DNA from 4 places in the Polaromonas sp. P1_G2 genome. Region 4 is predicted to be linked to each of the others. Evidence: predicted binding sites of a transcription regulator. Region 4 holds the regulator's gene; each other region holds the start of a gene.

Region 1 (3,343 bases), on a different contig from region 4:
GTGCCGACGGTGAGGTCATGGGCCTGCTGCGGCAGGGGCTGGAGGGCGAGCACAAAGCTCGCCGCACTCAACGCATCGATGAGATACGGGGGGAGTTTTTGGCGATTGATACTGCGCTTGAGCGGCTGTCACCAGGGGATCTTTGCCTGGTGCTCGTCGACCAGGTGCAGGAGGCTTTGGATCACCTGGCTGCGCGGGTGAAGGATGCTAAGGAGAAGGTGGCGCAGTGAGGATTGAGGCCGGTCTTGCTCCGGCGGGGCGTCCTTCTCTTGATCTTGCTGGCCGGGGGTAGCCCGGCGGCTACTCACTTTTCTTTTGCTTCGCCAAAAGAAAAGTAAGCAAAAGAAAAGGCGACCCTGGTTGCTGCGTCCCTTCGCTGCGCTACGGGCAACCTGCGGTGCTCGGTCCAGACGGGGTCTCGCTAAACTCGCTTCGCTCARACAACGCGATCCCTGATCCGTCTGGCCCTGCGCTCCTCGGCGCATCCACAAGGGGTGGGGATGGAATACCAATACCGAATACCTGAAGACACAAGGACTCGCCGTGGCGAGTCCTTGTTTGCATTTATCTCTTTGTCTCTTTGGATTTCTTCTGTCTTCKGTTCCCGCTCCCGATTGCCCCGTCCTGGCTGGGCCGAGGAGCGCAGACGTAGGCGGATCAGGGATCGCGTTGTYTGAGCGAAGCGCAGCGTAGCGAGTTTAGCGAGACCCCGCCGTAGTCGAGCACCGCAGGTTGCCCGCAGCGAAGCGTAGGGACCCAGACTGCGGGTCGCCTTTCTTTTGGGTACTTTTCTTTGGCGAAGCAAAGAAAAGTGCCTCGCCGCCGGGCGACCCCGGCCAGCAACCCTCAGCAAAGAGCACGGAGGAAAGGGAGCGCGCAGCCGGCGCAAGACCTGGCCAAAGAAGCCTTAGCTCTCGTTATGCTCCAGACTAACCCTCTTCCGAGTCCCAGCCGAAACATCATAAGTATTGAAGCTACTCATCATCCGCCCATAAAGATGCAAACTCACCGCCCGAGGGCGCTCCAGGGGAACACCAGTCACATGGATGTGGTCGGGATTCGGCACAAAGCTGGTCACCGCGCCGCGCCCCAGAAGGATGACGCCACCACGCACAAGGTTGATGCCCTCATCGGTGTTGCGGTCCACTGACAGGCGCACATAACTCCGTTCCTCCAGCACGCCTTCGAGCACACCGACCACGCCCCAGCTTCCGTGGTCGTGCACCGGCGTCCACTGGCCGGGCGACCAGACCAGGGTGTAGAGGGACAGGCTGGCATCGGGCGCGCTGTAGACCAGGTTGCGGGCGTAATGGTCCGGGTCGCTGCGGTAGTGCTGCGGCTCCAGGAAGTCGCGGCCTGGTCTATCAGCTCCAGCATCCGCGGCGCGAGCGCCAGCACACAGTCGGCGGGATCCATGCGGCGCTGCGTCTGCTCGACGGCGCTGGAGATGAAGTGGTCAAGGGCGGAGGTGGCCATATTGTTTGTGTTTCTTGTCAGGCGTATCAACGAATGGGCGATGGCTGGACCGGAACCAGCTTGCGCACCACCCTTTGGGGAAGCACGAAATATACCAGCGGCGCTTACGCACGTTAAACTTCGCCCATGACCTGGAACGCGACGCTCGCACTCGACTACACGCACCAGGCCGGCAAGACACTTGCCCACTTCCGCCACAGCGGGCCGCTGCGCATACTGCAAAGCCTGTACCCCGAAGGCGACGCGATCTGCCACAACGTCATCGTGCACCCGCCCGGCGGCCTGGTCGGCGGCGACACGCTGGAGCTGGCCTTCAGCGCCGCGCCCGGCACGCACGGCCTCATCACCACCCCCGGCGCCACGCGTTTTTACCGCTCCACCGGCGAGCCCGCGCTGCAAAACACCCGGCWCACGCTGGCCGCCGGTGCGCGCATGGAATGGCTGCCGCTTGAAGCCATCTGCTACAGCGGCTGCCTCGCCGAGAACCGCCTGACGATGGCGCTCGCGCCCGGCGCCGAACTCATGGGCTGGGACGTCACCGCGCTGGGCCTGCCCGCCGCCGGCCAGCCCTTTGAAAACGGCAGCTTTCGCCAGCACATCGAGCTGCCCGGCGTCTGGCTGGAGCGCGCGCGGCTGGACGCGAACGACAAACTGCTGATGGACAGCCCCGTCGGCCTGGCCGGCCGGCGCTGCATGGCCACGCTGTTTTTTGTGGCCGGCAGCAAGCTTGAGCGCAAACGCCGTGAACTCGCGCTGGACTGCGCGCGCGAAGTCCTGCAGGCCCACTCCCTGGCTTCCAGCGCCGGTGCCACCAGCCCCGACGCGCAGGTCGTTGTGGTGCGCGTGCTTTCGCCGGTGGTCGAACCCGCCATGGCCTTGCTCAGGCAGGTGTGGCAGGCCTGGCGCAAGGAGATGTGGCAACTGGCGCCGTCGACACCAAGGCTCTGGTCGACCTGAAGCGCCGCGCCCGTCGAAGGTTGAAGGTCGAACAAGCCGGGCTGTATATATAAACATCAAAAGCATCAAATCCGCACCCCTGGGGCGGATGTGCGCCCTATGAGAGACCCGTCCTACATGGGAATGGGCATAGGGCACGGACGGCCCGGAGCTTTTCCTTTCACGGCCCCGGCCGGGCCCGGCCCAGACTCCATTCATCGACATCCGTCGAGTTCGATCAAGGAGTTTGACCATGATTTCATCCCGGAATTTCCGCTTGGCCCAAAGCGCCGCCATCTTTGGTGTCGCCGCCCTGCTCTCCCTGGGCGCCACGGCACAAATCGCTTCCGGCACCACAGGCATCGACGCCACCGGCGATGCCAAGAGCGAGATGAACGCCTGCCTGACCGGGCGCACGCAGCAGGACCGTGAAACCTGCATGACCGAAGTCCGTAACGCCAACGCTGCCAAACGCGCCGGCAAGGTTGACAACGCCAACGGCCAGTTCTCCGCCAACGCGCTCAAACGCTGCGACGTCTTCAAGGGCGAAGACCTGATCGCCTGCCAGGCCCGCATCGTCGGCTACGGCAAAGCGGACGGCAGCGTCGCCAGCGGCGGTGTGGTCCGCCAGGTAGAGACCGTCGTCGTCCCGGCCGGCGCCACCAACGTGCGCGTACAGCCGCAGACCTCAACCGACAACATTGTGGTGATCCCGGCGCCCGCCGCCGCGCCATCGCAATAACAGTTGCCACTCGCTCCGCCGGGGTTTGATGAAAACCCCGGATGAAGCAGAAGCAAAGGTGGGCCGCAATGCGGCCCACTTCTTTTGTGGGCCGCAATGCTGTTGGGGAGTGGGTCTTTAGGCCGGTTCTTGCTCCGGCTTGCGCGTTCTCTGCTGAGGGTTGCTGGCCGGGGGTAGCCCGGCGGCTAC
Region 2 (3,343 bases), on a different contig from region 4:
GTTCCATCAGGTCGGTGTGCCGACCATCGTGTGCGGCCCCGGCCACATCGCGCAGGCACACCAGCCCAACGAATGGGTCACACTCGACCAACTCGCCTGGTGCGAGCGCTTCATGCGCCGCCTGGCCGATGAAATCTGCGTGAACTGAAAACCTGATCCGAACCGCAACCACCCTTCACCCGAAAGAAACCATTCCATGATGCAACGCCGAGATTTCCTGGGCACCGGCCTGGCCCTTGCCGCAGGCGGCGCCCTCGCCCAGTCCAATGCCAAGATCGCGCGCATCGTGGTGCCTTTTGCGCCGGGCGGCGTGCAGGACTTGCTGGCGCGCGCCATGTCCACCGAGCTCGGCCTGGCGCTGGGCCAGACCGTCATCATTGAAAACCGGCCCGGCGCCGGCGGCACCGTGGGCACGGCCTTTGTCGCCAAGTCGGCGCCCGACAGCGGCGCCATGGTGCTGGGCGCGGCCAGCCACAACATCGCCGGCACGCTGTACACCAAGCTCAGCTACGACCCGCAAAAAGACTTCGCCCCCATGGCGCACATCGGCACCGCCGACTACGTGCTGATGATCCACCCCGACGTACCGGCCAGAACCGCCGCCGAGTACATCCGTTACGCCAAGGCCAATCCCGGCAAGCTCAACTACGCCACCGCCGGCGTCGGCAGCGCCACGCACCTTTCAATGGCCTACTTCAACGGCCTGGCCGGCATCGATGTGGTGCACGTGCCGCTCAAGGCCACGGGCGAGGCGATCAACGAAGTGATCTCCGGCCGCGCCCATGCCGTGATCGCCGCCAGCATAGGCGCGCTGGCCTTTGCCAAAGACAGCCGCATACGCCTGATCGGCGTGACTTCGCCCAAGCGCTCCAAATATTTGCCCGATGTCCCCACCATCGCTGAAAGCGGCCTGCCCGGCTACCAGTTCGATTCATGGTTCGGACTGCTGGGCCCCGCCGCCACACCGGTGGGCGAGGTCAACCGCGTCAACGCGGCCATGGCCAAGGTCCTCAAAGACCCGGTGGTGCTGGAGCGCCTGGACAAGCAGGGCATCGAGCCACTGGCCATGAGCAACGCCGACTTCGCGAAGCTGCTGGCGGTCGACTACAAGCGCATGGCGGAAGTCGTCAGGGCCTCGGGCGCCAAGGTCGAATAAACGGCGAAGCGGCGCCCTGGTCGGCGGGCGCAGCCCGCCGAAGCATGGCATGATAAATGCGTCATCCATTAGCTATTTGAAAGTCGCTTCATGCGGCTTTTTGTTTGCGGGGAGCACGAGACGCCTGGTCAAGGGCGCAGTTGCGATGAAAGTCTGATACATGACCTGGTCCCTCATCGCGCGCGATTCATCGGGCGCGTTCGGCGTGGCGGTTGCCAGCAAATTTTTTGCCGTGGGCGCACTGTGCCCGCACGCACGCAGCGGCGTGGGCGCGGTGGCCACGCAGGCGCTGGTCAATCCGCTGTATGCCGCGCCGGCGCTGGACGGCCTGGCCTTCGGCCAGTCTCCCGACTACATCATCAAGCGACTGACCTCGGCCGACGAAGGCCGTGACCACCGCCAGGTGCACCTGATAGCCGCAAACGGCCAAACCGCCGGCTACACCGGCAGCGCCTGCATAGACTGGTGCGGCCATACGGCAGGTGTTGGCTACTCCGTCGCCGGCAACATGCTGGCCGGCCCGCAGGTGGTTGAAGTCACGGCGCTGGCCTATGAGGCCAATGCTCAACTCCCTTTTGCCGAACGCCTGATCACCGCCCTCGCTGCCGGCGAAGCCGCGGGCGGCGACAAGCGCGGCAAGCAGGCCGCCGCACTTTTGATTTACACCACAGAAGACTACTGCGCACTGGACATCCGCGTGGACGACCATGCCGAGCCCCTGCAGGAACTGCGCCGCCTCTATGACAAAAGCCTGGAGCGCTACCAGCCCTTCAGCACCTGCCTGCCTTCGCGCCGCAGCCCCGCAGGCATCACCGACCGTGCCGTGATCGAGGCCGAGATCACACGTTTTCACGCACTGCGCAGCGGAGCCGCCGAATGACGGTTTTGCTCGAGGTGAGCGGCCTGCGCACCAGCTTCAAGCTCGAAGGCGGCGGCGAATTCGCCGCGGTGGACGGCATCAGTTTTTCCGTCTCCTCCGGCCGCACGCTGGGCATCGTCGGGGAATCAGGCTGCGGCAAAAGCGTGACCTCGCTGTCCATCATGGGCCTGCTGCCCAAGGGCCAGGGGCGTGTCTCCGCGGGCTCCATCCGCTTTGAGGGCACCGACCTGGCCACGCTGGGCCCGGACGCGATGCGCGCATTGCGCGGCAACCGCATGGCCATGATCTTCCAGGAGCCCATGACCTCGCTGAACCCGGCCTTCACCATCGGCGACCAGCTGATTGAAGGCATACGCTGCCACCGCGACATCAGCGCGGACGAGGCCAGGGAGCATGCCATCGCCATGCTGCGCCGCGTGCGCATTCCCTCGCCCGAACAACGCATCGACGAATACCCGCACAAGCTCTCGGGCGGCATGCGCCAGCGCGTGATGATCGCCATGGCGCTGGCCTGCGAACCGCAGTTGCTGATCGCCGACGAACCCACCACCGCCCTGGACGTCACCATCCAGGCCCAGGTGCTGGACCTGATGCGCACGTTGCGCGAGGAAACCGGCACCGCCATCATCCTGATCACGCACGACCTGGGCGTGATCGCCGAGCTGGCCGATGAGGTCGTCGTGATGTATTCCGGCAAGATCGTGGAGCGCGCGCCCGTAGCCCGCCTGTTCGCCGAGCCGCAGCACCCTTACACCATCGGCCTGCTGGGCTCCATCCCGAAACTGCACCTGGCGCAGGACCGCCTTAACGCCATCGAGGGCCAGGTGCCCACCCCCATGACGCGCATGGACGGCTGCCGCTTCGCGCCGCGCTGCCCGTTTGCCATCGACAAATGCAGCCAGGAAGTGCCGCCGCTGATGGACATGGGCGACGGCCACGAAGCAGCTTGCTGGCGCGCGCCGCTGGATGCAGGCATGGCAACCCGCCGCGCCGCCGCCGCCGTCACCAGCGAGGTGATGCCGTGAGCGCGCTGCTGAAGGTCGAAAACCTGATCAAGCATTTCCCGGTGCGCCCGCACCTGTTCAGCCGCTCCAAGGCGGTCGTGCATGCGGTCGACGGGCTCAACTTTGAACTGAACACCGGCGAGACCATGGCGCTGGTCGGTGAATCCGGTTGCGGCAAATCCACCGTGGGACGGCTGGTGCTGCGCCTGCTGGACGCGACCTCGGGCCAGGTCTGGTTTGACGGCGAGGACCTGATGGCCCTGCCGGCCGGCCGCCTGCGCGCCAAACGCCGCGAACTGCAGA
Region 3 (3,343 bases), on a different contig from region 4:
CACCACAAGCTGCGGGCCGGCCTGCAGCGCCAGTTCGTCGTCCACCCTGGCCGTGGTGATGCCGACCTTTTTGGGCTGCGGCACCAGGTAGCCGATGCTTTCAAGGAAAGCGCGGTAGGCCGGCATGTCGGCGATGGGGCCGGGCTTGGCCTTGTGCCAGCTATCCAGTTCGGTTTGCAGGCGGTCGCGCTCGGCCAACAGGGCGATGTTTTTCGGGGCCAGGTCGGCCACGACGGCGTCAAAGCCTTTCCAGAAGGCGCTGCTCGCCACCCCGGTGCCGGGCAGTACCTGGTCTTCGATGAAGCGGTAAAGCTCGGTCGCCACCTGGAGGCGATAGCTGGCGGTGCGCGCGGTGTTGGGGGCGGTGCTGGTGCTCATGTGATGTCCCTTTTTTCGTGAAACCAAAATAAAACGTCAAATCAATTCAATGGAAAGGCAGCGCGAGCACATCGCGCAGGCTGCTGCCGGTGTACACAGGCTGCGTGCCCAGCTCTTCAAACGGCAGCTGATAGCGGTTGACCCATAGCGTCTGGTAGCCGTACCAGGTGGCCGCCAGCGCGTCCCAGCCGTTGCAGCTCACAAAGGCGATCTGCCTGGCCTCGAGCCCGGTGGCTGCTAGCCCCAGTGCATAGGCCTCGGGGGCGGTCTTGTATTTGCGGATGCTGTCCACGCTGATCACGTGGTCCAGCAGGCCCTCAAGCCCGGCCGAGCGGACAGCCACCCCCAGCATGGCCGGGTCGCCGTTGGACAGGATGCCGGTGGCCACGCCGCGCGCCTTCAGCGCCTGCAGCACCTCCCGGTTTTCCGGAAAGGCCGACAGGTGGCGGTACTGGTTCATGAGCTGGTCTTCCTGGCCCGGGCCCAGGTCCAGCCCCAGCCGCTTGCAGGCATAACGCAGGCCGGCGCGTGTGAGGTCCCAGAACGGCTGGTAGTGTGCGCCGCCGTTGCTGGTGGTCACCAGGCGGGTGTATTCAATCTGTTTGTCGCGCCACAACAGGCCCAATGCCTGGCCTTTTCCCGGGAACAGCTGTTCGGCCAGCAGGCCCACGCTGTAGACGTCGAACAGCGTGCCGTAGGCGTCGAACAGCACGGCGCGCAAAGGAGCCGGGGAGCCGGGGCGGGTTTTTTCCATGGCTCCTACTTTATTTGATACAGCCTCGCCGATTAATGAACGCGAAATTGTTTTATTAATGACTTAAATATATGGAATGAAAAAGGGAATGCTTCCGAACGGAGCCCGACACGCTCGAAATCGAAGTTAAAGCAGGAGACAAGACAAGCGGCATGCGGATGGCACAGCTCTTGCATCTCATCTTGTACACAAGCATGGATGCCTTCAAGTGGTGCACACCTCCTCAACATTGAATCCCTCCACGGAGCCCCTTGCGCCTGGGCCGGCAACGCCCACCGCGGGCGCGGACAGCGCGCTCGCGCCGCAAGCCTGGATCACCAAAACGCCATCCCTCCTCCCCGGAAACAGCGGCGCACTCGCCGGCCTGTCCTTCGCGGCCAAAGACAACATCGACGTCTCGGGCGTGCCCACCACAGCCGCCTGCCCCGCCTTTGCCTATACCCCCAAGGCACACGCCGCCGTGGTGCAGAAGCTGCTCGATGCGGGTGCGCAACTGCTGGGCAAAACCAACCTCGACCAGTTCGCCTGCGGCCTCAACGGCACACGCTCCCCCTACGGCGCCGTTCCCAACGCGATCAACCCGGCCTATATATCAGGCGGGTCGAGTTCCGGCTCCGCCTATGTGGTGGCGACGGGGCAGGCGGACTTCGCGCTGGGCACCGACACGGCGGGCTCAGGGCGTGTGCCGGCGGGCCTGAACAACATCGTGGGCCTGAAACCCTCCAAAGGCCTGGTCAGCGCGCGCGGCGTGGTGCCGGCCGCGCAGAGCGTGGACTGCGTCTCCATCTTCGCGCGCACCGTGGCCACGGCCGCCCGCGTGCTCGAAACGGCCATGGGCTACGACCCGCTGGATCCCTACTCGCGCGTGCTGGCGATGGCCGACACCGCCTTGCCCGCGGGCTTTCGTTTCGGTGTGCCTTCAACACTGAGCTTCTGCGGCGACGCGCTGGCCGAGCAGGCCTTTAACGAGGCCATCACCCGCATGCAAGCCCTGGGCGGCGTGCCGGTGGCCATCAATTTCGCGCCGCTGGCCGAGGCGGCCGCGCTGCTCTATGAAAGCGCGCTGGTGGCCGAACGCTACACCGCCGTGCGCGATTTTTTCGACGCGCATGAAGACGCGGTGATCGAGCCGGTGCGCAGCATCATCGGCGCCGGCAGGCAATACAGCGCGGCCGACCTGTACGCGGCCCAGACAAAATTGCGCGCGCTAGGCCAGCAGGCGGCCGCGATGTGGCAAGACATTGACGTGCTGCTGCTGCCGACCGCGCCCACGCACTACACGCTGCAGGCCATGCAGCAAGACCCCGTCACGCTGAACCGCCACCTGGGCACCTACACCAACTTCGTCAACCTGCTGGACTACGCGGCGCTCTCCGTGCCCAGCAGCCTGCGGCCCGATGGCCTGCCTTTCGGCATCACGCTGGTGGGACTGGCGGGCAGCGACTGGCAACTGGCCGAGCTCGGCCAACGCTACCACCACGCCACCGGCTTGCCGCAGGGCGCATTGAGTGAAGCACTGCCCGCGCCCGTGGCTTTGCCGGGCATCAAGCCGCCGGCCACCGTCAGGCTCGCCGTCGTGGGTGCACACCTGTCGGGCATGCCGCTGAACAATCAATTGACCTCGCGCGGAGCCACCTTGACCGGCCCGGCGCGCACCGCGCCCGACTACCGCTTTTATGCGCTGCCCGGCACGGTGCCGCCCAAGCCGGGATTGCTGCGCGTGGCGGCCGGCGAAGGCGCGGGTATCGCGCTGGAAATCTGGGAGATGCCGGTGCAGCACTACGGCTCCTTCGTGGCGCTGATTCCCGCGCCGCTGGGCATAGGTACGCTGGCGCTCGAAGGCGGTGGCAGCGTCCAAGGCTTCCTCTGCGAGGCGCACGCCTTGCAAGGCGCCGAGGACATCACACACCTGGGCGGCTGGCGCGCTTATCTCGCATCACTGAAGTCCGCCGCACCGGTCTGAATTTTCCATTCACTTTCACCCCATCAATCCACCGCTTATCCATCACCTGCAGGAGCATTCCATGAAGCCCGTCCCCACACCGCTATCCGCCACCTCCGGCCCGGCACGCCGCACGCTGATCAAGGCCACGGCCGGCGCGGCGCTGGGACTGCTGGGCATGCCCGCCATCCTGCGCGCGCAGGGCGGGCCGAAGATACGCATCGGCTATTGGCCCATCGCGGCCGGTTTGCCGTTTTACTCGGCGATCG
Region 4 (3,343 bases):
CGTCGTCAGGTGCACATAGACGCGCACGTCGGGCCAGCGCGTATCGACGCTGGGCCGCACGTCGTCGAACTTGGCGCGGAAGCGGTCGGCGATGGCGTCCTTGATCTTCAGCGCCGCGAAGTTCAGGCTCTGCAGCGGGCTGTGCTGGGCGGTGATCTCAACCTTGAAGGTCTGCTTGGGCGTGAACCAGATTTCCCAGGCCACGTTGGCGGCGGCGTTGTAAAGGTCTTGTTCACTGCGGTACTGGTTGTGCTGCAACTCGATCAGCACGCGCTGGGCCAGGCGGCTGTGCAGGTTGAGCTGCAGCGCGTCGCGCCAGGAAGCCTGCAACTGCACGCCGGCGCGCCAGGCCTTGCCCTGGATGCCGGTGACGCGCTGCACCTCGGTGGCCAGCAAGGCCTCGACGCCGGCGGCGCACGGTAAAAACAATTGGAGCTGGTTCATGTCGGACTCTTCAAAAGGGCTGCTGGAAATTCGATTATCGGGATGCAGGGCAAGGCGCACGGAGCGCAGGAACCGGAATGCACTTGGGTGCATGAGGATTCCGAGCACCGCGCAACGCCGCCATGCGCCCGAGAATCGGATTTACAGTGATTTGCGTAAATTAGCCGGCGCGATGCGCAAAGCCTCTCGGTACTTGGCCACGGTGCGGCGCGCGCATTCGATGCCCTGCTCCTTGAGCATTTCGGAAATCTGGTTGTCGCTGAGCGGCTTTTTCAGGCTCTCGGAGGAGACGAACTGCTTGATCAGCGCGCGCACGGCGGTGCTGGAAGCGTTGCCGCCGGTTTCGGTGCCCAGCGCGGAGCCGAAGAAGTATTTGAGCTCAAAAGTGCCGAAGGGCGTGCCCATGTACTTGGCGGTGGTCACGCGCGAAATCGTGGACTCATGCAGGCCCAGTTCGTCGGCGATCTCGCGCAGCACCAGCGGGCGCATGGCGAGTTCGCCGTGCGTGAAGAAGTTTTTCTGCCGCTCGACGATGGCGCTGCTCACGCGCAGGATGGTGTCGAAGCGCTGCTGGATGTTCTTGATGAACCAGCGCGCCTCCTGCAGACGCTGCTGTAGCGCCTGGCCGCCCTGGCCCTTGTGCTGCTTGAGGGCGTTGGCGTAGATGTCGTGCACGCGCAGGCGCGGCATCACGTCGCCGTTGAGCGAGACCTTGAAACCCCGGCCCGACTTCACGACGATGACGTCGGGCACGATCAGGTTGCGCTCCACGTTCACGAAGCGGCGGCCGGGTTTGGGGTCGAGCCGGCCTATCACGGCAATCGCGCCCCGGACGGCGGCTTCGGTGAATCCGCACAGGTGCGACAGGCGCTTCAGGTCGCGTTTGGCCAGCAGCTCCATGGGCTGCTTGCACATGGCGATAGCGGCGCGGGTCTCTTCGCAGTCCTTGCAGTCCAGCAACTGCAGGCCCAGGCATTCGGCCAGGTTGCGCGCGCCCACGCCGGCCGGCTCCATGTGGTGCAGCAGCTTGAGCGCCATGGCAAAACGCTGCTCAAGGTCCTCGGCCTGTTCCAGGTCATCCCCGGCCAGGCCCGCCGCGAGCGAGGCCAGGCTGTCTTCGAGGTAGCCGTCGTCATTGAGCGACTCGATCAGGAAATGCAGGGCCGCGCGGTCCTCTTCGGACAGGCGCAGGCCCAACGACTGGCGGTGCAAATGGTCTTGCAGCGACTCGTGGGCGCCCGTCAGGTCGGAGGCCTCAGTGTCGCCCTCGTCGTTGTTGTTCTTGCGCGCCGGCGCATCGCTGCCCCATTCGCTGTCGTCGGGCGTGGTCTCCACCGTGCCGTCGCCTTCCCAGCTTTCCTCGAGCTTGGGTTCGGCGCTGACCTCGGCATCGGCGGGGGCCGAAGTCCCGGCATCCTCCGCGCCGCCGCCCGTCGAATCCGCCGCGGATTCAAACTCGCGGCTGTCCTGGCTGACCGGCGTGTTGAGGTGCTCCAGGCCGAACTCTTCGCGCACGGCGGTTTCTTCCGCCACCTCGAGAAACGGGTTTTCGTCGAGCATCTGCTCGACCTCCTGGCTCAGCTCGAGCGTCGACAGCTGCAGCAGCCGTATCGACTGCTGCAGCTGGGGCGTCAGCGCAAGGTGCTGCGAGACGCGGAGCGAGAGGCCCTGCTTCATGTCAAGGAGCTTTGATCGAAGCGCAGAAAAAGTGCGAGCAGGGGCCGCGGAACTGGCTTTGCCAGGCCGCAGGCGCCGCCCCCTCGGGGGGGAGGGAGCTACACGAAGTGAGCGACAACAGGGGGAGTGTCATCCTACATCTTGAAGTGTTCACCGAGGTACACGCGTCGCACATCGGCGTTGTTCACGATCTCGGAGGGCGTGCCCTGGGCCAGCACGTGGCCGTCGCTGATGATGTAGGCGTGGTCGCAGATGCCCAGCGTTTCGCGCACGTTGTGGTCGGTGATCAGCACGCCGATGCCGCGCGACTTCAGGAAGCCGATGATGCGCTGGATCTCGATCACGGCGATCGGGTCAATGCCGGCAAAAGGCTCGTCGAGCAGGATGAAGCGCGGCTGGGTCGCCAGGGCGCGGGCGATCTCGACGCGGCGGCGCTCGCCGCCCGACAGCGCCGGGGCCGGCGAATTGCGCAGGTGGYCCACCCGCAGGTCCTGCAGCAGGCCGTCAAGGCGCGACTCGATCTCGGCGCGGCCCAGCGGCTTGCCGTTCGCGCCCAGCTGCAGTTCGAGCACGGCGCGCACGTTTTCCTCCACCGTGAGCTTGCGAAAGATCGAGGCTTCCTGCGGCAGGTAGCTCAGGCCCAGGCGCGCGCGCAGGTGAATCGGCATGTGCTCGACCGACTGGCCGTCGATGGAGATCTCGCCCGCGTCGGCGCGCACCAGGCCCACGATCATGTAGAACGAAGTCGTCTTGCCGGCGCCGTTGGGGCCCAGCAGGCCCACGACCTCGCCTTTTTGCACGGCCACCGAGACGTCCTGAACGACCTTGCGGCTGCCGTAGGATTTTTGCAGCCCTTGCGCAACGAGGCGGCTGGGGGTCGCGGCCGGGGCCGCCGAAGTGTCAGTCACCACATCCATCTGTGAAAGGTTCTTTCTAGTTCTTTTCAGTGCCCAGCGTGGTGCTGGGGCGCAGGGCGGCGGGCGGGGCCGCGGGAGCGGTGGCCGGCGCCGACGCGGCGGCGCGCGGCGACAGCATGGCGCGTATCCGGCCGCTCGGGTTGGCGGCGGTCTGGTTCTGTGCGCCGCCGTCCACGGTGAAGACGTCGGTGTTGTTGTCGTAGACGATCACGGCGCCGGTGGTTTCGTCCACCAGGGTGGCGCCGTTGTAGCGGCGCACCACGGCGCGCTTGATGAATTTGACGAGGTCGGCGCGGCTGTCGTAT

The links. Region 4 encodes sigma-54, which starts transcription at its own class of promoters, with help from an activator protein. Its sites were predicted from a motif close to TGGCANGNAANCTGCTTT; they were not measured.
Region 1: the regulator sigma-54 is predicted to act here: its motif matches at 1,522-1,539, upstream of AC1D0P_RS21295 (urease accessory protein UreD).
Region 2: the regulator sigma-54 is predicted to act here: its motif matches at 1,202-1,219, upstream of AC1D0P_RS05710 (DUF1028 domain-containing protein).
Region 3: the regulator sigma-54 is predicted to act here: its motif matches at 1,292-1,309, upstream of atzF (allophanate hydrolase).

Annotation. Positions count from the first base shown of each region.
Region 1 covers NZ_JBFUBY010000278.1:1,660-5,002, forward strand. Annotated here, with positions in the region: partial or broken gene AC1D0P_RS21285 (cyanophycin synthetase) at 1-230, shown strand, start outside; gene AC1D0P_RS21290 (cysteine dioxygenase family protein) at 908-1,402, opposite strand; gene AC1D0P_RS21295 (urease accessory protein UreD) at 1,603-2,433, shown strand; gene AC1D0P_RS21300 (hypothetical protein) at 2,690-3,154, shown strand.
Region 2 covers NZ_JBFUBY010000034.1:5,986-9,328, forward strand. Annotated here, with positions in the region: gene argE (acetylornithine deacetylase) at 1-148, shown strand, start outside; gene AC1D0P_RS05705 (tripartite tricarboxylate transporter substrate binding protein) at 197-1,156, shown strand; gene AC1D0P_RS05710 (DUF1028 domain-containing protein) at 1,317-2,036, shown strand; gene AC1D0P_RS05715 (ABC transporter ATP-binding protein) at 2,033-3,061, shown strand; gene AC1D0P_RS05720 (ABC transporter ATP-binding protein) at 3,058-3,343, shown strand, end outside.
Region 3 covers NZ_JBFUBY010000019.1:18,030-21,372, forward strand. Annotated here, with positions in the region: gene AC1D0P_RS03865 (malate synthase G) at 1-378, opposite strand, end outside; gene AC1D0P_RS03870 (haloacid dehalogenase type II) at 425-1,132, opposite strand; gene atzF (allophanate hydrolase) at 1,341-3,095, shown strand; gene AC1D0P_RS03880 (ABC transporter substrate-binding protein) at 3,157-3,343, shown strand, end outside.
Region 4 covers NZ_JBFUBY010000003.1:15,084-18,426, forward strand. Annotated here, with positions in the region: gene AC1D0P_RS00715 (THUMP domain-containing class I SAM-dependent RNA methyltransferase) at 1-444, opposite strand, end outside; gene AC1D0P_RS00720 (RNA polymerase factor sigma-54) at 586-2,121, opposite strand; gene lptB (LPS export ABC transporter ATP-binding protein) at 2,256-3,038, opposite strand; gene lptA (lipopolysaccharide transport periplasmic protein LptA) at 3,055-3,343, opposite strand, start outside.